Regions from separate parts of the Ureibacillus sp. 179-F W5.1 NHS genome, predicted to be linked through region 2. Evidence: riboswitches for the same ligand, from Rfam matches in the RefSeq annotation. Region 2 holds a riboswitch; each other region holds the start of a gene.
What was found. Region 2 has a riboswitch for thiamine pyrophosphate ahead of thiT (energy-coupled thiamine transporter ThiT). Riboswitches for the same ligand answer to the same signal wherever they lie in the genome.
Positions count from the first base shown of each region.

Region 1: linked by a shared signal. The riboswitch ahead of tenA (thiaminase II) and the one ahead of thiT (energy-coupled thiamine transporter ThiT) in region 2 are both predicted to bind thiamine pyrophosphate.
Region 3: linked by a shared signal. The riboswitch ahead of thiM (hydroxyethylthiazole kinase) and the one ahead of thiT (energy-coupled thiamine transporter ThiT) in region 2 are both predicted to bind thiamine pyrophosphate.

Region 1 covers NZ_JBIQFG010000036.1:1,213-8,936, forward strand. The annotation lists gene ACH0B5_RS13905 (anti sigma factor C-terminal domain-containing protein) at 1-570, shown strand, start outside; partial or broken gene ACH0B5_RS13910 (TetR-like C-terminal domain-containing protein) at 698-961, shown strand; gene ACH0B5_RS13915 (GNAT family N-acetyltransferase) at 1,016-1,588, opposite strand; gene pdxR (MocR-like pyridoxine biosynthesis transcription factor PdxR) at 1,681-3,048, shown strand; partial or broken gene ACH0B5_RS13925 (TetR/AcrR family transcriptional regulator) at 3,092-3,583, opposite strand; gene ACH0B5_RS18100 (MafI2 family immunity protein) at 3,610-3,861, shown strand; gene ACH0B5_RS13930 (TerC family protein) at 4,350-5,126, shown strand; TPP riboswitch at 5,261-5,360, shown strand; gene tenA (thiaminase II) at 5,474-6,160, shown strand; gene ACH0B5_RS13940 (ECF transporter S component) at 6,157-6,753, shown strand; gene ACH0B5_RS13945 (ABC transporter ATP-binding protein) at 6,731-7,724, shown strand, end outside.
Region 2 covers NZ_JBIQFG010000009.1:79,767-87,490, reverse strand. The annotation lists gene motB (flagellar motor protein MotB) at 1-502, opposite strand, end outside; gene motA (flagellar motor stator protein MotA) at 486-1,289, opposite strand; gene ACH0B5_RS06590 (hypothetical protein) at 1,673-1,813, shown strand; gene ACH0B5_RS06585 (beta-class carbonic anhydrase) at 1,909-2,520, shown strand; gene ACH0B5_RS06580 (GNAT family N-acetyltransferase) at 2,581-3,132, opposite strand; gene ACH0B5_RS06575 (hypothetical protein) at 3,652-4,383, shown strand; gene map (type I methionyl aminopeptidase) at 4,410-5,162, opposite strand; gene thiT (energy-coupled thiamine transporter ThiT) at 5,425-5,985, opposite strand; TPP riboswitch at 6,123-6,230, opposite strand; gene ACH0B5_RS06560 (hypothetical protein) at 6,343-7,050, opposite strand; gene ACH0B5_RS06555 (hypothetical protein) at 7,071-7,280, opposite strand; gene ACH0B5_RS06550 (hypothetical protein) at 7,331-7,724, opposite strand, start outside.
Region 3 covers NZ_JBIQFG010000021.1:43,673-51,396, forward strand. The annotation lists gene ACH0B5_RS10775 (TrkH family potassium uptake protein) at 1-673, shown strand, start outside; gene ACH0B5_RS10780 (potassium channel family protein) at 691-1,347, shown strand; gene ACH0B5_RS10785 (MarR family transcriptional regulator) at 1,620-2,054, shown strand; gene ACH0B5_RS10790 (nitroreductase family protein) at 2,148-2,765, shown strand; gene ACH0B5_RS10795 (NAD(P)/FAD-dependent oxidoreductase) at 2,920-3,822, shown strand; gene ACH0B5_RS10800 (GNAT family N-acetyltransferase) at 3,906-4,442, shown strand; TPP riboswitch at 4,538-4,637, shown strand; gene thiM (hydroxyethylthiazole kinase) at 4,755-5,519, shown strand; gene thiD (bifunctional hydroxymethylpyrimidine kinase/phosphomethylpyrimidine kinase) at 5,504-6,328, shown strand; gene thiE (thiamine phosphate synthase) at 6,318-6,947, shown strand; gene ACH0B5_RS10820 (MBL fold metallo-hydrolase) at 7,234-7,724, shown strand, end outside.

The DNA of each region.
Region 1 (7,724 bases), on a different contig from region 2:
GTGGGAATTACAGGTGAAGATTGGCAATTTAGCTATAAAGAAAATGGGTGGAGAGAAATGCTATTTTTCCACCCCAATGTACCTTATAAACAATATAAAGATGATGAACAGTTAATTAACGGTATGCAGGGAGACAAAGTTTATGAGGTAGCACTTTCATTTGATCAGCCTTACAAACCAAATGAACTTTTTATACAACTTCCTGAAATGACATGGTTTTGGATAGACACTTATAGTAGTGAACAGTTAAACAAGTTTCAAAAAGAGGCAAAAGAAAACGATTGGTCTTCAACATTTATTAGAGAAAAAGATGCACTAGGTTTCTCAATAAATACGCCTTATATTTCACTCCATGATTTAGACAGTGAGTATGAACAATTTTTAGATTTACTGCAAATGAGTATTTCCCCTGATCACCAGAATGCTTTTAACAAGATGAAAGATATCAAGTTAGAGGATGTAGAAATATTAGGGGTGGTCGTTTATGGAACGAAGGATGAATTAAAAGAAATCCTAGAGAATCCTATCATTAAAGCTTCTTCGCTTGGAGGAGTCATTGAAAATTATTAGGATAAAATAAATAATATTGTTTTGCATTATCGAGTATTCCACAATCGGGCGCGATTGTGGAATAACTAAAATCCTATATTTATAACCCCGTTCTTATTTAGAGCGGGGTTATGCAAAGAGAGATCCACTATTTGAAGAAAAATTAAGAAACACGATTATAGACAATATGTTTCGGAATATCTCTAATATACCGAATATGTCAAACCTTAACATTCCGTTAGAGGTAATGACACAATTCATTTCTTCAGCTCATTTAGGTGTTATACGATATTGGTTAAATACAGATATGAAGCAAACCCCAGAAGAGATTTCCTCGATGTTAGTTCAAATGATATTAAAAGGACCTTTGGAAGCGAGTGGGCTAATCAAGAATATAATGGAGCAAAAATGAAGTTTTTTAGAGAAGACAAGCCTACTCTTTAATCTTGAGTAGGCTCGTTAAAGGTTATTTTAACAATTGTTGTTCAAATCTTTCTTTCACACTGTTCCACTCTTCTTGAATAATGCTGTACATGACTGTATGGCGAATCGTTCCTTCTTTACGAATCATATGATTGCGTAAAATGCCTTCTTTTACAGCACCTAACCGTTCAATCGCTTTTTGGGAACGAACATTTTCGTGTCCTGTTTTAATTTGAATCCGCTGCATGCCCAATTGTTCGAAGCCGTATTGTAGTAATAAATATTTACAGTTTGTGTTGATGTTTGTTCGCCACACCCTCGGATTTAGCCAAGTAGAGCCAATTTCTAAACGTTTATGTTGAAAAGAGATGTCCATATAAGACGTTGCCCCGACAATTTGTTGAGAACTTTGGTCGATAATGACAAACACAAAATCGGTTTCAGCTTCCCGTTTTTTTATCCCTTCTTCTACGTATTTCATTACGCTTTCTTTACTCAATAATTCCACCGACATATGTTCCCAAATACGGGGGTCTGATGCGGCAGAAAGAATCCCGTCCGTATGTGAAAGATTGATAGGTTCTAGTTTCACGATGTTATTTTGTAATATTTTCATTTTTCATCACTCCTTGTATTCATTAAATATCAGCTTTGATATGATAGAAATAACCAAAAAGGGGAAAATGAACAATACCAAGGAGCGTCAAAATGGAACTACAAATTATTTTTTCAACCGATGAACCGAAGTATATGACCATTTATAAGCAAATTAAAAAACAAGTCTTAACGAACGTCATCCATGCCCATGAACAGTTACCGCCAAAACGACTGTTGGCGAGCCAACTGAATGTCAGTATACAAACGGTTCAAACGGCTTATGAACAACTTATTAGTGAGGGCTTTATTTATACAATTGAACGAAACGGTTATTATGTCTCTGAAGTGGAATTTCCTTATTCCTTTGAAGATTCCTTTAAGCCTATAGTAGAAATTGAAGAGAATGAAAATCCAACGATTAGTTTTCGGAACGGCCAAGTGGATGCTGCCCATTTTCCATTTTCCGTTTGGACGAAATATGTAAAGGATCATTTTCAATCGAACATGATGCCAAATGCTAAGTGGCAAGGGGAAGCAATGTTACGAAATCAAATTACGCGGTACATACGAAAGGCAAAGGGCATTCACTGTCAGCCAAAGCAAATTTTTATTTTTAACGGTACCCAACAACAATTAAAAGTGCTAAGTCAATTTTTAAAACCAACCGCTGTCGGAATTGAAAATCCTGGTTTCCATCGAGTTTACTATACGTGGAAACAGTCCCGGCTTGAACCAACCCTTGTCCAGGTCGATGAACAAGGTTGTACGGTTCCGACTGTTCCGCTAGATTTGCTTTATACAACACCTGCTCATCAATTTCCAAAAGGAACAATCATGTCCATCACAAGAAAGGGAGAATTGCTACAGTGGGCCGCTGCTCATCAAAGTTATATTATTGAGGATGACTATGACGCAGAATTTCGTTATAAAGGAAATCCGATTCCACCATTGGCCCAATTAGATTATGAAGAACGGGTCATTTATTTCGGTTCTTTTTCTAAAACAATGATTCCTTCTATACGGGTGAGTTATATCATTTTGCCTATGCATTTAGTGGATTCCTTCGAACAGTTTATGCAATTTGACAAATCGATGGTATCCAGATTGGATCAAGTAGTGCTCGCCCATTTTATGAAAGATGGGCATTTTGAAAAGCATATCGCGAAAATGCGAAAACTTTACAGTGAGAAACGACAACATTTAATCGATGAAATTAAAAATCGACTAGGCGATGAGTTTATAATTACAGGTGATGATGCGGGGTTACATATTGTTTTACACTTACCCGATTATTTAACGGAACAACAAGCTTTGCAAAAGGCGAAATCAGTAGGGGTAACCGTTGATGCCTATTCCCAATTTCAATTTGATCGAACAGGGGAAACGTCGAATAAAGTTGTTATCGGCTATGGCACCTTGTCGTTGGAACAAATTACGCAAGGTATTGCCGCTATATCTACTGTTTGGAAATCCAAATAAATAAGAAAATCTCATCTGTATGAAGCAGGTGAGATTTTTCATGTTATTCTTTCGTTGGCCTTTGAAATAAGTATATTTGGCGGGCAATATATTCTGAACTAAAGTGAATACCATCCTTTAACCACCACATAATGATCCTGTCATTGAGGCTACTTTAATATCAAAGTCGATGTATTCTTTCGTTACTGCTTTTTCGGCATTTTCTCTCCTCGTCGCTTAATAAATGAAATAGTTCGTTTTCAAACTTCCGCATTTCAAACAATACACCGATGCATTTCCGATGGTCATACAAGAAATCTAATAAAATGACGAATGTTCATGATTCGAGAGGTCTTTCATATGAATTAAATCACCTACTTTATTCGACAATACGTCGATAATTTCATCGGTGATTTGTTTTAATAAATCGTTTATATCTTGGTAATGTAAATAGAACGTTGTGCGATTTAGTTCGGCGCGATTTGCAATTTTTTGAACCGTTAAATCGGCGATGGATGGGTTTTCGGCTAAGGGAGAAAACTGCATGTTTAAACATTTTATTCGACCGAATGGATCCGCTCCATTCCTAAAAATAAAAAAGCGGTCTATGCCAATGTTGAAAAGAATAAACTAACTTGGATTGTATATTTTGATGAAAAACTTCTGGAAGAAGAAAAAGAAAGATTAAAAGTGGCTTTAACCGAAATAATATGTGACTTTCCGGAAATATCCACTGTCGATTTGCAATATTTTTATCATACTGAACCTATGGATATGAAAATACTAACTATTACAATTGGCTTTTTACTAGATATGAAGGTGATTAAATATTAGAGCCTGATCTAGTTTGCTAGCGTAGGAAAGTGAGTCCATACATGGGAATGTTTACAATTATTCCGCAGTTTCATTTTTTGAGCGTTTTTCGTTTTTAAAGGAAAATGGCTCCAATGAATGTCTTCGGATTATAACCAATAAGGAGGAATTACTATATTTTGTCAGTTTCAATCAGGCAGGGAAAACATCGAATAAAGTTGTTATTAGCTAATATCACCTTGCCGTTGGAAGAAATTACACTACGTATAAGTGCAATTGATACAAGGTATCCAGAACAATCGGTTTCGAATAAGAAAATATTCTTTTTCAAAGAAAGTGACGAAATCACCATAAAACTATAGCTGTTGAGTAGTAATTAAATGGTTAACCATTAATGGGAATAAAAATTGTTTTCCAATAACCATTAAGAATACCTTGTGTCTAATTAGGAAAGTCTATAATTATAGAGATTTTTATATCATTAAAATTTACAGATTGGGGTCTTTTAAATGGAGTCAATATGGTTAGAGTATGCCTGGACATTGTTGATTCTAATTGGATTAGAAGGATTATTATCAGCTGACAATGCTCTAGTACTTGCAGTTATTGCCAAGCATTTACCGGAAGAACAGAAAAAAAGAGCTATAAATTACGGAATTCTATTGGCCTTTGTTTTTAGATTTGCTGCACTTTTTGCCATTTCTTTTATCGCCAATGTGTGGCAGATACAGGCGATAGGGGCTGCCTATCTTCTATATCTAGGATTAAAGCATGTCATTCAGGCACGGTTTGGTAAAGATAATAAGAATATTCATAAGGATGATGAAAAGGAATCCGCAGGGAAAGGTTTTGGTGCTACTGTAGGGAAGATAGCATTGGCGGATCTTGCTTTTGCAGTTGATTCTATTCTAGCCGCAGTTGCTCTTGCCCTCGGTCTTCCAGATTCTCCACTAGGCGACTTTGGTGGTATGGATGCAGGTCAATTTATCGTTGTACTACTTGGAGGTATTGCTGGACTTGTTTTGATTAAATTTGCAGCAACTTGGTTTGTACAACTTCTTGATAAACGTCCAGCTTTGGAAACTACAGCATATGCCATTGTTGCTTGGGTTGGTGTTAAATTAGCTGTAATCACGCTTGCCCATGAGGATATCGGTGTGTTGAATCATCACTTCCCTCACAGCACTACGTGGACACTAATCTTCTATGGAGTATTAGTAGCTATTGCCCTACTCGGTTGGTTTGCGCCTAGTAACAAGTCAAAAGGAAAAGATGTATCGTTATAGATAAAAATAATCTATAAAAGCATTGCCTTACCACTATCTTCCTATAGTCCCTTCGTATTAAATTGAACCTTGTTGGAAAAATTTGAATTGACTTTTAAAAAAAACGGATGTAGAGTGAAAATTAAATTAATAGGAAAGACCACTAGGGGAGCCATTTTGGCTGAGACAGAGTAATCTGGACCCTTTGAACCTGATCTAGTTCATACTAGCGTAGGAAAGTGGAGTCCGTGCATGGGTATGCTTACAATTATTCTGCCGCTCCATTTTTTGGAGCGGTTTTTTCGTTGTTGAAGGAAAAATGGCTCCAATGAACGTCTTCCGATTATAACCAATAAGGAGGAATTAACATGAGTTTTTCAGCAGAACTTAGGAGGGAAGCAACTCCTATCTTTAACGCAATTTTTGAACATCCTTTCGTACAAGGAATCGCAAAAGGAGATTTAAAAAGGGAACAATTAATCCATTACGTCAAACAAGATTTTGAGTATTTAAGTTCCTTTATACGAATCTATGGAATTGCTATTTCAAAGTGCGAGAATCGTGAAGATATGGCCATGTTTAATCAACAAATATCATTTGTTTTAAACAGTGAAACCCATCCGCACCAAAACTTTTGCCAAATCGCAGGTGTACCATACGAAGAGTTACAAGGATATCCGTTATCACCATCTGCTCACCAATATATTCGTCATATGCTGACCGTTGCCCATGAAGGAACGTTAGGCGAAATTTTAGCTGTTTTATTACCTTGTCCGTGGACTTACTGGGAGATTGGAAAGAAATTATTGAATGATGTAAAACCAGATCAATTCCATCCATTTTACGAATGGATTCATTTCTATGGTAGTCGTACGGATTCCATTACGACAAAATTCTGTGAACGTTTAGATGAATGGGCGTTAGATGCAACAGAGAAAGAAAAGGACAAGATGCGAAATCATTTTTTACTCAGTTGCCAGCTTGAATATATGTTTTGGGATATGGCTTATCGGCTGGAAGAATGGCCTGTCAAAATGGAGGCTGTCAAAGAATGAAGTGGAAGATGAAAGAAGTTGTTCTTGCGGTTATTTTATCCGTAGCTTGCGGTGTTATTTATTTAGGCTGGTCGACCCTTTGGATTCCGATTTCCGCTCTAGTCGGACCAGTTGGAGCAGGATTTATGTTTGGGATTTGGGTCATTGCTAGCCCAATCGTTGCTTATATCATCCGTAAACCTGGTGCAGCCTTTATCGCGGAGGTTGCAGCAGCGGCTGTTGAATTACTAACGGGTAGTCACTTTGGTTTATCGGCTCTGTTAGTAGGCGTTTTCCAAGGGATTGGTTCCGAAATAGCCTTTGCCTTATTTCGATATAAACGTTATAACCTCTTTACATTAATGCTTTCAGGTGCTTTAGCGGGGGTTTTAGGAATTGTTTATAACTTATTGGCTAACGGTTTTGGCTATTACACAACGGGCGTATTTTTTGCAACATTAGCGATTCATATTATTAGCGGAGCGATTCTCGGAGGATGGTTAGGGAAAGTGGTAGTAGACGCCTTAGCTAAAACAGGGGTGTTAGAACAATATGAAATTATGAAACAGACGAGAAAAAAGGGCGAGATCAATGAAAACGTTTCTAGGCTGTAAAAACTTGTTTATTCGCTTCTACAATCGCTCTGAACAATCGCTTCAAAATATAACGTTGTCCATAAATAAAGGGGAAAAAGTATTAATTTTAGGACCTAGTGGGAGTGGGAAATCAACTTTGATTTCCGCCCTTGCTGGTATTATTCCGGAACATATTGAGGCCGAAGTAAATGGTGAAGTATTTTCTAGAAAACATGTTGGCGTGATGTTCCAAGATCCGGATTCTCAATTTTGTATGTTGCATGTAGATGAAGAGATTGCTTTTAGTCTGGAAAATCGATCTATTCCTCGAAATGATATGGACAAAATGATTGCAGACATAATGGGGCAAGTCGGTTTGAACGTAGATAAGAGAACACCGATTGAAACATTATCAGGTGGAATGAAGCAACGATTGGCGTTGGCTTGCCTGTTAGCATTACAACCCGAAGTGTTGTTTTTTGATGAACCAACAGCCCAACTAGATCCGAAAGGTAGACAGGAAATATTTGATTTACTACACCAATTATCGAAAAAAACAAACCAAACGATGGTCTTTGTGGAACATGTATTAGATGGTTGTATCGAGTGGATGGATCGGGTCATTTTGTTAAATGATTGTGGAACTGTGATTGGGGACGGAAAACCAAAGGACATTCTTCAAAACTTCCAGAAGGAAATGGAAGTAGCGGGGATTTGGCGACCAAAGGTTTTTCCTGAAAAGTGGTCGGAAGTAGTGGAGAATACGTCCCATCCTATATCGATGAAACTATCTGAAAAACTTGAAACGAAGCTAGTTAATAATGAAAAGGGAAATAATGACGTAGTGATTCGTACAGAAAATATGGAAATAGGCTATGGGAAAAAGACGATTATTAGCGACATTAATGTAGAAATCCGTAAGGGGCAATGGGTATCTATTATAGGGCAAAACGGAAGTGGAAAAAGTACGTTCTTAAAAAGTGTGATTGGTTTAGAGCCTATAAAAAAAG
Region 2 (7,724 bases):
TATGTCCTGTAACGACAATATAACGGGCTGGATCCATTTGTAATAGTTTCGATAGCTCATCGGCAATATCTACATAATCTTGCTTCACATCTGCCTTACCTGGATCAAACAATATACTATCTCGAATTGTAATTAATAACCCTTCGTCCGTCATTTTCGTAGCGAAAGTACTTTCTAATTCATTGACCGCAATAAAATTATCAACCCGCTCTTGGATTGCTTGTAATTCTTGTTGGTCTTGAACATAGGCACTTACCGAAACACCGTCTGTTACAGTATTCGAAGACTCTACAACGGAAGAGTGTTCCATAAAACTATAACCGCCATCAAATATTTCACTAAAAACAGCAGACATTTGTTCTAACTTTTCTTGATCTACGGTACTAGAAGCAAATAACACGATAAATAATGCCAATAGTAGCGTTAATAAATCCGAGTAGGGTAAAAGCCATGACTCATCCACATGATCGTCGTGCTTTTTTCTTTTAGCTTTCTTTGCCAAGGCCACCCGCCCCGCTTTCATTCATAATTTGTTGGCGTTCATCCATTGTTAAGTAGGAAGCTAATTTTTGTTCAATTACCCTTGGTGCTTCCCCTTCTAATACAGATAAAATACCTTCAATCATTAAATACTTTTGTTTTACTTCTTCTGCTGATTTTCGTTTTAACTTATTGGCAAACGGAGTCCATAAAACATATCCAGTAAAAATACCAAGTAACGTTGCAACGAAGGCAGCAGAAATGGCATGACCTAGTTTATCAATATCACTCATATCCTTTAAGGCAGCGATTAAACCTACAACTGCCCCTAATACCCCTAAAGTTGGGGCATATGTACCGGCTTGGGAGAAAATTTGTGCACCACTTGCATGCCGATCTTCCAATGCTTCTACTTCTTCCGTTAGTACATCGCGAATATAATCCGCATTTTGACCATCAATCGCTAACGTAAGACCATTTTTTAAAAATGGATCTTCTACTTCAGATGCTTTCACCTCTAATGCAAGTAAACCTTCTCTTCTTGCTAAGTCAGCCCATTCAGAAAACATTTTAATAATTTCTATGTCACTCTTAAGTTTTGTTTCAGTAAATAAAATTTTAAATAGCTTTGGTACTCGCTTTAATTCTTTTGTCGGGAAAGCAATTGTTACAGATGCAATTGTTCCTACAATAATAATTAAAAAAGCAGCAGGGTTAATTAAAGCACTTAAACTAGCACCCTTTAACACCATTCCAACAAATACAGCAATAATACCAAGAACAATCCCTATTATCGTTGATAAATCCATATACGCTCCTCCAAATCTTCAACCTACTATTTTTTTCGACATGTTTTCTATAATTTTTACATCCTTATTTCAGAAAGTGCCAGGTTCATCATTTTTTCCTGTTTATTCAGCAAAAAACAACACTATTTAACTAGGTTAATATTTGTATCGGCCAATGAGTAAAAAGAATAATACATAATAATTAAGTTCATTAGGTATAATTAGCCAAATATAATAATAAATTAGTATATTTATTAGCTTTAGCATAAAAAATATTAGCAATTCATTCTCAAAGCTTCGTGAAATTGCCAATATTAATTTTCATCTTAAGATACAATTGTTTATGAATATATTGTATAATAGGAAACAATGACACTTGTTTATAAGAAAGGAGTCTTTCAACAATGGGTATGTATATTTCTACTGTAGTGGGCTTTTTCGTAGTAATTATGATTGCTATGGCTATGTTCATTCATTACTTACGCGTCGGTTTAAACTCTGCATCATCTGTTAAAATCGATCCTAAACCAACTGAAAAATATTAATGAAATATTCGTTAAGTCGACCAAATCCATTCCGGGTTTGTCGACTTTTTTCATATATACTATAATTTAAGCTATCAACAATAAGGGGTTGTGGAATGATGAAATCATCTTTAAATGAAATTCTTAGTTTTAATGAGTCATTTGTTAAATTTAAACAATACGAACCCTACATTACATCAAAATTTCCTGATAAAAAATCAGTTATTTTAACTTGTATGGATACTCGTTTAGTTGAATTGCTTCCAAAAGCTATGAATATGCGTAACGGAGATGTAAAGATAGTAAAAAGTGCCGGGGCACAAGTTAGCCATCCCTTTGGAGCTATTATGCGTAGCTTATTAGTAGCTGTTTATGAACTAAAAGCAGATGAAGTATATGTGATTGGCCATCATGATTGTGGGATGAGTGCAATTGATCCAGAATTGATGATTCACCATATGATTGAACGTGGTGTAAATGAAGATATTATTAATACTGTAAAATTTTCAGGTATTGACTTAGTGGAGTGGCTTAGAGGATTTGGAGATGTTTCAACAAGTGTTTTGAAAAGCGTTGATTTAATTCGCAATCACCCATTAATGCCAAACGGAACGCCTGTCCACGGACTAATCATGGATCCGAATACTGGGAAGCTGGATTTACTTTCCGATGGGAATGAATATTTAACGAAAAATAATTTGATTGATACGACAAAAATTGAACAATAATGTAAAAGGGTTAATCTTAAACGATCGTTTAACATTAGCCCTTTTATTGTACGAAAACGTTTATGAATAATAATCATATCGTAGTAAAGAATATAAATAATGATCTTCCCAACGGCCGTTAATATATAAAAGCTCTCTTAATAGACCTTCTCGAACGAAATGGGCGTTTTCTAATACTTTAATGGAACCATCATTTTTCGGTGATACATAGGCTTCAATACGATGTAATTGTACATTTTGAAAGGCAAATTCAACGACTTGTTTAACTGCTTCCGTAGCAAAACCTTTTCGAGTATAATTTTCATCAATCGAGTACCCGATGAACGCACTATTATAAGGCAACCTTTTTATGGCATATAACGAAATATGACCGATTAAATAATTCCTTCCCTTTTCATAAATACCAAAGGAATATTCTCGATTTGCTCGTAGCAAATGCATACTCTCTAATATTTTTTTAAATTGAGCTTCTTCCGTGTAAAACTCATCCTCATGGAGAGGTTCGTGGATAGACCAAAAATACTTATTCCTTCTCATTAAATCCGCTAAATTTTTTGCATCGGATTCCACTAATGTCCGTAATAATAATCGATCACTTTCGAGCTTTATCAAATGATCACCCTTTTTATGTAGTAAATTCAAAAATTTTTTTACCATCCCGTATACCTTAAAGCCTTTCCTCAAATTTTATCCAACTGTTTCCATCATTTACATTATGAACGTCTTTATACAACCCTTAAGAAATTATTCTTGATGATTAAAAAAATTCCTTTAAAATACTTCTTATTAATAATCGCTTATTTTTTATCCACTATTACATGTATGCATACAATAAACTGAATATTTACGCCCAGCTTATTATGCTTTCTAAATGTTTGAACATTATATTAGTAAAGGTTACTTATTTTCAAAAAAGGGATTCACCATCTAATCAAAAGTAGGATATTATAATTCATATGCTCTAAACATCCATTGAAAACTAGGAGAACTGTAGCTATATTTTATATCTGTATTTTTTTATCGAAAGCAATTGAAAGATTGTTTAGGTTTTTCCAAAATTTTATTACTATTTGGAAATTGTTGTTCAAATCTTAGTAAATGTATATAATTTTATAGAAAGGAGAGGAAAGAATGGGTCGTATAATCCTGCTATTTACATCGGTTATTGTAGTCACACTTTTTACAGTCAATGCATTTTGGCTACAATTCAAAGGGCATTCCACTATTCAAATTATAGATCGTTTACCGATTCTATTTGCACCAGCTAATTTTATTTATTACATATGGGTTCTTGTGTTCATTTTTCTTTTCCTTTGGATATATAACTACATAAAATTACGCCGCACTGATTATTTTATTTCGATACCCCAAGTTATTCTTTTTTTATGTGTAGTTATTTTTCAGATTGCTTCCCTGTGGAGTTGGCATAGTGAACATTTTTTACTATCCTTTGTTTTATTTTTTATACAAGTCATTTTATTATTTGGACTTTATTTAACTTATCCATTAAAAAAGGAATTGTTCAAATTAAGAATGCCTATTGCTATTTATTTTAGTTGGTCTACCTATCTACTAATTCTACATGGTTGGTACTTACTTGTTGATATGCAGTGGAAAGGTTTCGGTTTAAGCAGTGCCCTTTGGACAGTTATTCTTATGACAATCGGTACAGCCATTGCACTACATCTTCGTTATCATCATTTTGATATTGTGTATCCAATCGTTTTTATATGGTGTTATTTAGGAATTGCAGTTTCAAATGGTTTTGATGAACTTTTAGTAACGACCGCCGCTCTTTTCTTAATAGGTGTTTTGGTAGTGGGCATATTCTTTATGAAAAAAAATCCTGCGCACTTGAAGTAATTCTTCAAGTGAACAGGAATTTTTTTTTAATCTTCAATTTGTGTAATGATGATTGGTTTGTCTTTCGTAACAATAACCGTATGTTCGATTTGTGCTACTAAAGATTTGTCAGGTGTAATAAATGTCCACCCATCTCCAGCTTCCACAATATGTTCTGCTTTTTCGGATATGAATGGCTCTACAGCTAAAACCATTCCTTCCTTCATAATCGTTGCATCCCAAGCATCATAATAATTTAAAACGTGATCTGGTTTTTCATGTAGGGAACGGCCAATCCCGTGACCAGTTAAATTCATAATAACAGTTAAACCATTATCTCTCGCTTCCCGTTCAACTGCTTTACCAACTCGATTTAACTTTGAGCCCGCTTTTACTTTTGTCATCGCACGATCAAAGGCAGATTTTGCAACCGTACATAGCTTTTCCTTTTCAGTATAACCACTTCCTACAACAAAGGAAATACCCGTATCCGCAAAATATCCATTTAAAGAACCAGAAACGTCAATATTGACCATATCTCCTTCTTTAATTTCCTTTGAACCAGGAATCCCATGGGCAACTTCGTGGTTTACACTAATGCAAGTATAACCAGGGAAATCATATTCTCCTTTTGGTCCAGAAATTGCGCCTGCCTCTTCAAACATACGTCCTGCAATTTCATCTAACTCTTTTGTCGTAATACCCGGTTTTGTTGCTGCTTTCATGGCTTCACGAATTTCAGCGCAAATACGGCCAATTTTTTTCAATGCTTCTAATTCTTCTTTTGTTTGAACAATCATGTTAAACGTCCTTCCTATATACATATCTTTATATAATATACCATAATCGAAAAGGTTTTTATGACAATTGCACCTGATAGGAAATCGTTTTTTCTTTTCAGAATTATCTATACGTAGTCCTTTTTTAGATCGAATGATGGGATTATCTATTCAGTAATAAAACATTTCTCGAACTTTCATTGTTTCTATTTAAACAACTAAAAAACCAAGAATACCGTATCGATTCTTGGTTCTTCTTTATCATATTATAGAATTTATTTTATTAAGAATTGGCTTTTAGTAATCTAGGAGAAGCCGTAAAGATTAGTACACCAACGATCGCAGTTAAAATAATCGCTGGAATCATATAAGATCCGTTATAAACGATTGTGTACACCCAGACGTTTTGATCTCCTGCATACTCTGCAAAGAAAATCGCACCAGCAATGGTATGTGCTGCGTAACGCAACAATCCACCAACAACTGTTCCAAAAACAATGTATAATCCCATTCTTTTTTTATTTAAATTCGTAGCAGCATCGACGATTTGCTTGCGGAATATACCTGCAAATCCGACTACTGAAAAGGCAACAATATAGTCTAGTAACCCTTGAGCCCAGTGAAGGATATAGCCACCAAGAAGGATTTGGATAAGACCGATTAATAGTCCAGTGATTATTCCAGCAGATAATCCCCAACGAATAGCGATTAAAAGAATCGGAACCATCACAAAACTAATAGAGCCACCTTGTGCCCATAACGAAAACGATAATTTGTCTAACACAACACCAATTCCCGCGAAAATAGCAATTTCAACGAGCATTAATAATCTTTTATTGTTCATAACAACTCTCCTCTCTTTTATTCCGATGTAGAACATTGAGAAGGAATAGAAATCTTCGCCCATTATTATTTGGAAACAATGCCCCTTTACTCCAAATAAAAATGGCGTCAGGACAGAGCCTAAACGCCATGAATGGAGTCGGTTTCTATCCACATCCCTTCGCAAGTACTAACTTACAGGTTCAAAGAGTTAGTGCAATAAGTGCACAATCTCAGCTGACTTCATCAGCTCCCCTTGTGGTAAATACATCATTTTTTATTGTTAGAACACATTTATTGTATCAAAGTATATGATTTTTTCAACTAGGTTATTAAGATAAAGATATGTGTCTTAAAAAAGAAAAGGAGAAATACTAGCTTACTTAATCGTTCCTTCAATTTCTCCATTTTTTGAAATGGTAAACTCTAAACTTTTTATCGGTAACTCCGATTCTAAAATTTCATTTAATGTATGATTTTTAACAAAATCTTCAACTTTAGCTTGCTCCTTTATTTGCACAAACTCCACCATGATTGGTTTACTTTTTAATCTCTCTAAAACACTATTTATTTTGCTTTTATTTTCAAATGAGAGAGTGCTATCGAAAACATACAATTTAATCAAGAAATATTTACTATTATAATAATCTACAAAGTCTTCAATACCGTCTTTGTATTCTTTTATACTTTGTGTTAATAATTTTATTTTTGTATTCGCATTTGGTAAGTATTCTCGTACAATTTCGTTCATATATTCGGAACCTGGTTCCACTAAGTCTAAAGTGAAGTAATCATCGGTAAACTCCATTTCTTCATCTTTCTCACCATCTTTTATATGCACATTGAAGTTTGCATCGTATTTACTTGAATAAACTACCAAATCATTATACTGTGCCATCAAACTTGCAGATTGAAAGGATACCAGTTCAAAATCATCATCATATTTACTTAAATAATCAAGGGCTTTATTTTTTAATGCTTCAACTGCTTCTTCTTTAGAAACACTTTCTTCTTTCCCGTTCCCAATGCAACCGCCTATTCCTATTATTAAAGAAATCATTAATAGTATCATTAACATTCTTTTCATAAAAATAACTCCAATCGGAACTATGTATGATTCTCTATAGTCCCCTCTTCAATTTCTCCATTTTTCTTGCTAGAATAATCTAAACTTTTTAGTGGGAGATCTGATGTTAATAATTCATTTAAACTGTGATTCTTTACGTAATTTTCTAAATCCCCCTCTGCTCTTGTTTGTACAAATATGATTCTCATAGTTTTATTATTTTGTCTCATTTCCTCTAATAAACGATTCATTTTAGTTTTATCTTCGAAAGAGAGTGTACTGTCAAAAACATATAGTGAAATTAAAAATTGATCACTATATAGTAGTCTTCAAAATTATCAATTCCCTCTTTATACGCTTTTAAAGTTAAGTTTAATAACTCTATTTTTGTAACAGCATTAGGAAAGAACTTTTTAACGATAGTATTCATATATTCCGAACCAGCTTGCTCTAAATCTAAAAGAAAATAGTTATCGTTAAATTTGTCCTCATCGGTCTCATCAATATAGACTTTGAAATTCGTATTGTATTTTTTTGAATGCACAACTAAAGTATGATAATGTTCCATTACATTTTTCAATGTAAAAGATAACGGTTCAAATTCATCATCATATTTACTTAAATAGTCCATGGCTTCATTTTTTAATGCTTCAACTTCTGTTTCTTTAGAAACACTTTCTTCTTTCTCTTTCCCA
Region 3 (7,724 bases), on a different contig from region 2:
ATCTGTTCATACAAAGGTTGTTTTAACGACAACATTTACTTTAATCGTAGGGGCAGCGATTTTAATTTTCCTTTTCGAATTTAGTAATGAAAAAACATTAGGTCCTTTATCAACAACTGGAAAAACGTTAGGTGCTTTGTTCCATAGTGTGACTCCAAGAACGGCTGGTGCGAATACATTGTCTATGGGAGATTTAACTCATGCTACTTTGTTTTTAACGATTATTCTTATGTTCATCGGAGGAGGTTCTGGTTCTACGGCTGGAGGAATTAAAGTTTCAACTTTTACCGTTTTAATTGCAACTGCCATTTCACAATTAAAGGGTAAAGAAGATGTTACTTTATTTAAACGTCGCATTGTGATTGAAAACATATTAAAAGCTTTTACAGTTGCCATGTGTGGCATGATCATTGTTGTGCTCGTCACTTTTTTATTAAGCATTACAGACAAAGGTCATGTGTTTATTATGTATTTATTTGAAGCAACTTCCGCCTTTGGAACAGTAGGCCTTTCTATGGGGTTAACGCCGGAACTTTCATCAGTTGGCCGTATTTTAATTATTTTAACAATGTTTGCAGGAAGATTAGGACCATTAACGATCGGTTTTGCTTTAACAAAAAAACGTAAACAAGAGGCTTATCATCATCCAAAAGGAAATATTATGATTGGGTAACAAAGGAGAGTAAAAAAATGAGTAGAAAACAATATGCCGTAATTGGATTAGGCCGTTTTGGTACGAGTATTGCTAGAAAATTGCATGAAGCAGGTCAAGAAGTACTAGGTATTGATTTAGATGAAGTAAGAGTAGAAGATGCAGAACCTTATATTACCCACGGATTAATCGCCGATTCTACAGATGAAAAAGCACTAACATCTATTGGAATTACAAACTTTGACTGTGTTATTGTCGCAATTGGGGACGATATTCAAGCAAGCATTCTAACCGTCATGCTTTTGAAGAACCTTGGTATGAAAAAGATTATTGCAAAAGCGGTAGGTAAACGTCACGGTCAAGTTTTAGAGGCAATTGGTACGAGTTGGATTATTTATCCTGAAAGGGATATGGGAGAAAGAGTGGCAAATCAACTTCTTTCACCAAACATGTTAAACTATATTGAACTTTCTAAGGATTATAATATAGAAGAAATTATGATTCCTTCTAGAATGGCTGGGAAAAATTTAAGAGAATTGGATATTCGGGCAAAATATAATGTGAGTGTTATTGCTATTTTAAGAGACGGTGAGATTATTGTTTCACCTTCTCCTGATGAATTACTTCAAATAGAAGATATTTTAGTAACGATCGGAAATCGAAAGGATTTAGCGAAATTCTCCAACTTAGAATAAAAAAATTCCTAATTTTCTCCCCATACAAGTTAGAAAAAAATCTAAATTGTATGGGCTTTTTTATGTTATTTTTAAATATAATTTACATTAAAAGCCAAATTGTTAGAAGGAAAAGAATCTATTATTTGGATAAAAAAATGAAGTATATTTTGAAAAGAAAAGTTTGATACTAAATATAGTAATTCACTAAAACAAAAAACTTGATTAATAGATTATTTATATTATAATTGACTAGTCAATGATTGATTAATCAATTGATAAGGAGGAATGAAATGGATCAATCTTGCGAAGATGTAAAAAATATGATGTTTATGTTCAAAAATATTGATAGACAAGTTACACAAAACTTTGAAAAGTGTACAGGGATTAGTCTAACTCGATATGAAATATTGTATACCTTATTGAATAGTGGACAACTTTCACAAATCGAATTACAGAAGAAGTTGAAGATAGATCAAGCTGCAATTACAAGACATTTAAAAATTCTTGAAGAGAAAAATTTGGTCTATCGAAATCGAAACAAACAAAATAATCGAGAAGTGATAGTAGAAATAACAAATAATGGCATGGCTATTTTGGAAAACTGTGATTCAAATAAAACACAATTTTTCGATGAATTATTTCACGACTTTACAACGAAGGAAAAACAACAGCTACAAATGATGTTAAAAAAACTAATGGTTAATTCCGGAAAACAAACTGGTTAGATTTTTAATAGTCATGATAAATGATACAGCTAATCCCATTGAACAAACAATTCCTATTAAAAATGATATTGACATATTGAAAGGGGTATAAAAATGCCAAACACAATTCAACAAATCATGCATGAAAGAAAATCCGTTCGTAAATATAAAGAGGATGTCGTGATCCCACGCGAAAAATTACAAGCTTTATTAGAAAATGCCATTTCAGCTCCATCTTCAAGTAATATGCAACCATGGCGTTTCATTGTAATTGATGATCAACAAGTGAAAAAAGAGTTGCGCCCAATTGCAAATGACCAAGAACAAGTTGAAACATCTTCAGCGATTATTGCCGTTCTTGGTGATTTGGAAATGTACAAAAACTCAGAACAAATTTATAATACCAATTATGAAAAAGGTTATATGCCAAGAGAATTAGCGGATTTAATGATAAAAAATTCCCTTTCGATGTATGGTAGTTTACCAGAAGATATTATTAAAAATATTGTTCATTTCGATGCTGGTTTAGTTTCAATGCAAATTATGCTGTTAGCTAAAGAAATGGGGTATGATACGGTACCGATGGGTGGTTTTGATAAAGCGAAATTTGCGGAAAAATTCAACTTACCAAAAAATGAAGTACCTATTATCCTAATTGCTATTGGTGAAGCAGCTGCTCCTGCTTATGGTTCATCCCGTCTGCCACTTGAACAAATTACAAAATTTATTTAATAAAATATTGGATAGACTTAGTTTATAAAATACAACTAAAAGTTTGTTTAGCGTTGATCGAAAAGGTCAACGCTATTTTTATGTTGAAATAAGGAAATGAAAGAATTTGAAAAGCAAACATAATAAATATTAATTTGTAAAGGATCGAAGAGTAGTGAATGTATTTGATTGTGTAGTTGTAGGGGCAGGTCCAGCGGGATTAAGTGCGAGCTTGACTTTAGGTAGGGCTAGAAGAAAAATTGCTCTTTTTGATGATGGAACAAATCGGAATCGAGTAGCAAATCAATCCAACGGTTTTCTTACCCGTGATGGCATCAAACCAGCGGAATTTAAAGAAATCGGAATGAGGGAGATAACCCGCTATCCATCCGTTCATTATTTCAAAACGACTGTTCAAGAACTTTCGAAGAATCAAAATGGTCAATTTATTGCCAAAACAAAAGATGGGCAGGAGTTTATTTCCGACAAACTTTTACTTGCAACCGGAATCCAAGAACATTTTTCTATACCGAGTATTAGGGATTATTATGGTAAAAGTTTATTTAATTGTCCCTATTGTGATGGTTGGGAATTAAGGGATAAGCAGCTCATTATTATTGCAGAAATGGAAGAACATGCCCTCCATATGGCGAAATTACTCTATAATTGGTCCAAGGATTTCGTTGTATTATCCAACGGTGGAGAATTTTCAAAAAGAGGAATTCGTGAACTAGAAAAAAGAAACATACTAGTAAAAATGGAACCTATTAGAAATTTAATCGGAGATCGTGGCTATATTGAACAAGTCGAATTAGCATCTGGAGAAAAAGTCAACTGTTCAGGTGGTTTTGTTGTACCAACCTTTTATCGTCCGAATCCTTTTCTAGTACAATTCAATTGTGACATAAACGAACACGGCGAGGTTATAACGGATGGACTTGGTCGTACGTCTTGTCAAAATGTTTATATTGCAGGTGAATTAAAGAGAATAAGCCCATCTTCACTAATTAATTCTGCTGCAGACGGTTATAAAGTGGCACTGTCTATTAATCAAGATTTGTCCGAAGAAAGATTTTAATGAATGGGATTCAATTCTTAATATCATTTTAAACAAGGAAAATATTCCCTTTTTGTCGAATGTAGAAGATAGGGGTGATACCAATGAATAATATTCGTTTTAAGAAATTTGAAAACGAACTAGATGATTTAGTTTCTTTTATGACAAAAAATACATGGGAATTCCATTCAATTCCCAATCCATCAAAAGAACAAATCATTGAAAATTATCATAATGGCTGTTATTTTCATAATCGAGAAACATTTTGGATTTTAAAGGGAGATAAAAAAATTGGTCTCATTGTAATCGATGATATAAATGATACGATACCATTGTTTGATATTCGGTTAGATAAAACGGTAAGGGGAAAAGGGTATGGGACACAAGCTGTCGATTGGATTGTTCAATATCTTTTTTCTTTACCGGATAAAAAAATTCGAATTGAGGCTCATACACGATGGGATAATTTGGCGATGAGAAAAACTCTCTATAATTGTCGGTTTGTGAAAGAAGGTTATTTCAGAAATGCATGGGAAAATGATAATGGTACGATTTACGACTCGTTATGCTATGCTTTCATCCGTGAAGATTGGGAAAAGGATCAAATAACTCCTATAAAACTTAACGAAATACCTTTTTAATCTAAAATTTTTTATAGGACTTAGTTCATTATTTAATTCTTGTTCCTAATTTAACTTGTAGAAAACTAGTTTTATGTTAATATGAAATCAATCAAATACTCTTGCAGGGGGACGCAATTTGCGTTGAGAAGGTTAAAACCTGACCCTTTGAACCTGACAGTTAAGACTGACGTAGGGAGCAAAGATTTTTTCGAGAATACATAATGATATCTTGGAATTTAAACGCTCTTTTGTCTTTGAACAAAAGGGCGTTTTTATTTATAAAAATTAGCTATACAAAGGAATCGAAAAAAATACCGAGGTGAAAGTAATATGACGTTGTCGAGTATTCGAAAAAAAAATCCATTAGTTCATTGTATTACAAACTATGTTGTAGCTAATTTTACAGCAAACGGATTATTAGCTACAGGCGCATCACCAGTAATGGCAGATGAAATGGAAGAAGTAGAAGAAATGGTTTCTATAGCAAATGGCTTATTAATTAATTTAGGAACCGTAAATGTTCGAACGTTAGAATCTATGATGATTGCTGGAAAAAAAGCAAATGAGTTAAACATCCCAGTTGTACTAGATCCCGTCGGTGTTGGAGCTACAAAATATCGACAACGAGCGATTAAAGATATTCTAGAAAAAGTAAACGTTCAACTAATACGCTGTAATATGGGCGAATTAGCAACCATCGCAGAGGTAGAATGGCAAGGTAGAGGGGTGGATAGTGGTAACGGGGACATGGATCTACCAACTGTAGCAAAACAAGTTGCAATAAAATATAACTGTCTTGTTGCTGTTACAGGATCAAAGGATTTTCTAACAGATGGCTATCTAGAATATTGGACAGTTGGTGGACATGAATTAATGACCCAAGTTACTGGTACTGGATGTCTACTAAGTGCGTTAAGCGCTGCAGCTTTAACCCTTGAAGGGAACCCATTATCCAATTTATGTGAGTTATTCATGGATTATAAACGTGTAGCGGAGTTGGCGAGTGACCACCTTCTACTCGGTACATTTCAAGAAGAAATCATAAACAGTATTCATTTATTATCTAGAGGTGGTAAACAATGGACGTTGTCATGACAATTGCAGGTGCAGATAGTGGTGGTGGAGCAGGTATACAAGCAGATTTAAAAACCTTTCAAGAACTAAAAGTATTTGGTACAACCGTTATTACGGCCCTTACTGCTCAAAATACATTAGGTGTACAAGGGATTTTTCCTACTTCACCTGATTTCGTACTTCAACAATTAACTTCCGTTTTTTCTGACTTTCATGTAAAAGCGGTCAAAACAGGGATGCTTTTTTCAGCTGAAATTATTGAAGTCATCGCCAATTACTTACAACAGAAAGACGTTCAACTTGTAATTGATCCTGTGATGATTGCCAAAGGTGGAGAAAGTCTACTACAAAAAGAAGCGGTAGATGCATTAAAGAATACTTTGTTGCCCATCGCTACTGTGTTAACACCCAATATTCCTGAAGCAGAAGTAATAAGCGGCATTAAAATAGAAAACGAGGATCATATGACAAAGGCAGCCCATACAATGCTGCAATATGGAGTGCAGTGTGTTGTAATGAAAGGCGGTCATTCGAAGGAGCTAAATACAGCAACAGATAAAGTTTATTTAGCCGACGGAACATCTTTTTCCATGATAAGTAAAAGAATTCATACAAAACATACCCATGGAACAGGATGTACTTTTTCGGCAGCCATTACTTCCTTTTTAGGGAGAGGATTATCCCTTAAGGAAGCAATGATTGAAGCGAAAAAATTTGTTCAATTAGCGATTGAAAATCCGTTAAATATCGGACACGGGCATGGACCTACCAACCATTTTGCTTATCAACAAAGGAAAGGCCAATATGAGGTGATTGTAGATGAATCGTAGTGATTTAGCAGTTTATTTTATAATGGGAACGGAAAACTGTAAAGAGGAGCCTTTAAACGTATTAGAAGATGCTTTGCAGGCAGGAATTACAATGTTTCAATTTAGGGAAAAAGGTCCTCGTGCATTAAAAGGGGAGGAATATGTAGAGTTTGCTAGAGCATGTCAACGTTTATGCAACCATTATCATGTGCCATTTATAGTGAACGATGATGTGGAGCTAGCCTTGAAATTACAGGCAGACGGTATCCATGTGGGACAAAAAGATATGGCGTTAGTAAACATTCGTGAACAATTTAAAGGAAAAATAATTGGTGTTTCCGTCCATAATGAAGAGGAAATGTCAAAAGCCGTATTAAATGGAGCGGATTATGTTGGAATTGGACCTATTTTCAAGACAACTTCAAAACCAGATGCAGAACCTCCTACTGGTGTAAGTTTTATAAAGGAAATACGTAACAAGTATCCGAATTATCCAATAGTCGCGATAGGTGGCATCACAACGGAAAATTCTAACGAAGTTCTTCAAGCTGGTGCAGACGGAGTAGCAGTTATCTCCGCTATTTGTCAAAGTTCAAACCGAAGAGAGACTGTTAATAGATTTAAAACTAAAAATTACTAAAATCAATAGAAATCCTCCGTTGATTAGTAATGGAGGAGAAAGGATGTTGAGAAAATATAGCATATTAAGAGGTATAGACATATAAAGTCTATCAAATACCAATGACTACGATTTTCCGAGTATGGAAAAAATCTAGTAATGTTCTAGTATAATTAAAGAACATTTCACAAAATAGTAGTAGAATACAATATAATAGCATAAATAAAAAGTGTACCATCATTTTCCTATGATGCGTGCACTTCTTTTATTAGTAATAATGATAGATTTACTATAGGGGTGATACTTATTGATAGCATATCAATCAAACAATGTAACTGTTTTTCAAAGTTTAATTTACAAAACGACATCCCTTGTTATCCGAACCAATGATTGTATCATTATTGTGGATCCAAATTTGCTCCCTATCGAAGTAAATGAAATAAAAGAATATGTAGAAGAGATTAGAGGAAATCGCCCTATCTATTTAATTTTTACCCATTCCGATTGGGATCATATTGTTGGTTACGGTGCTTTTCAAGACGGAATTGTTATTGCAAGTGAGCGTTTCGAAAATCGACAGGATAAAGAAGCGATACTTCATCAAATTAGACAGTTTGATGATCAATATTATTTAGATCGAGATTATCCTATTCTTTATCCTCCTGTTAATATCCCAGTAACCTTTGATGGACAAGTATTAGAAGTAGGTGAAACGAAATTTACCTTTTATATGGCAGAAGGTCATACAAATGATGGGATTTTTATTGTAGTAGAACCTTTAGGTGTATGGATTGCTGG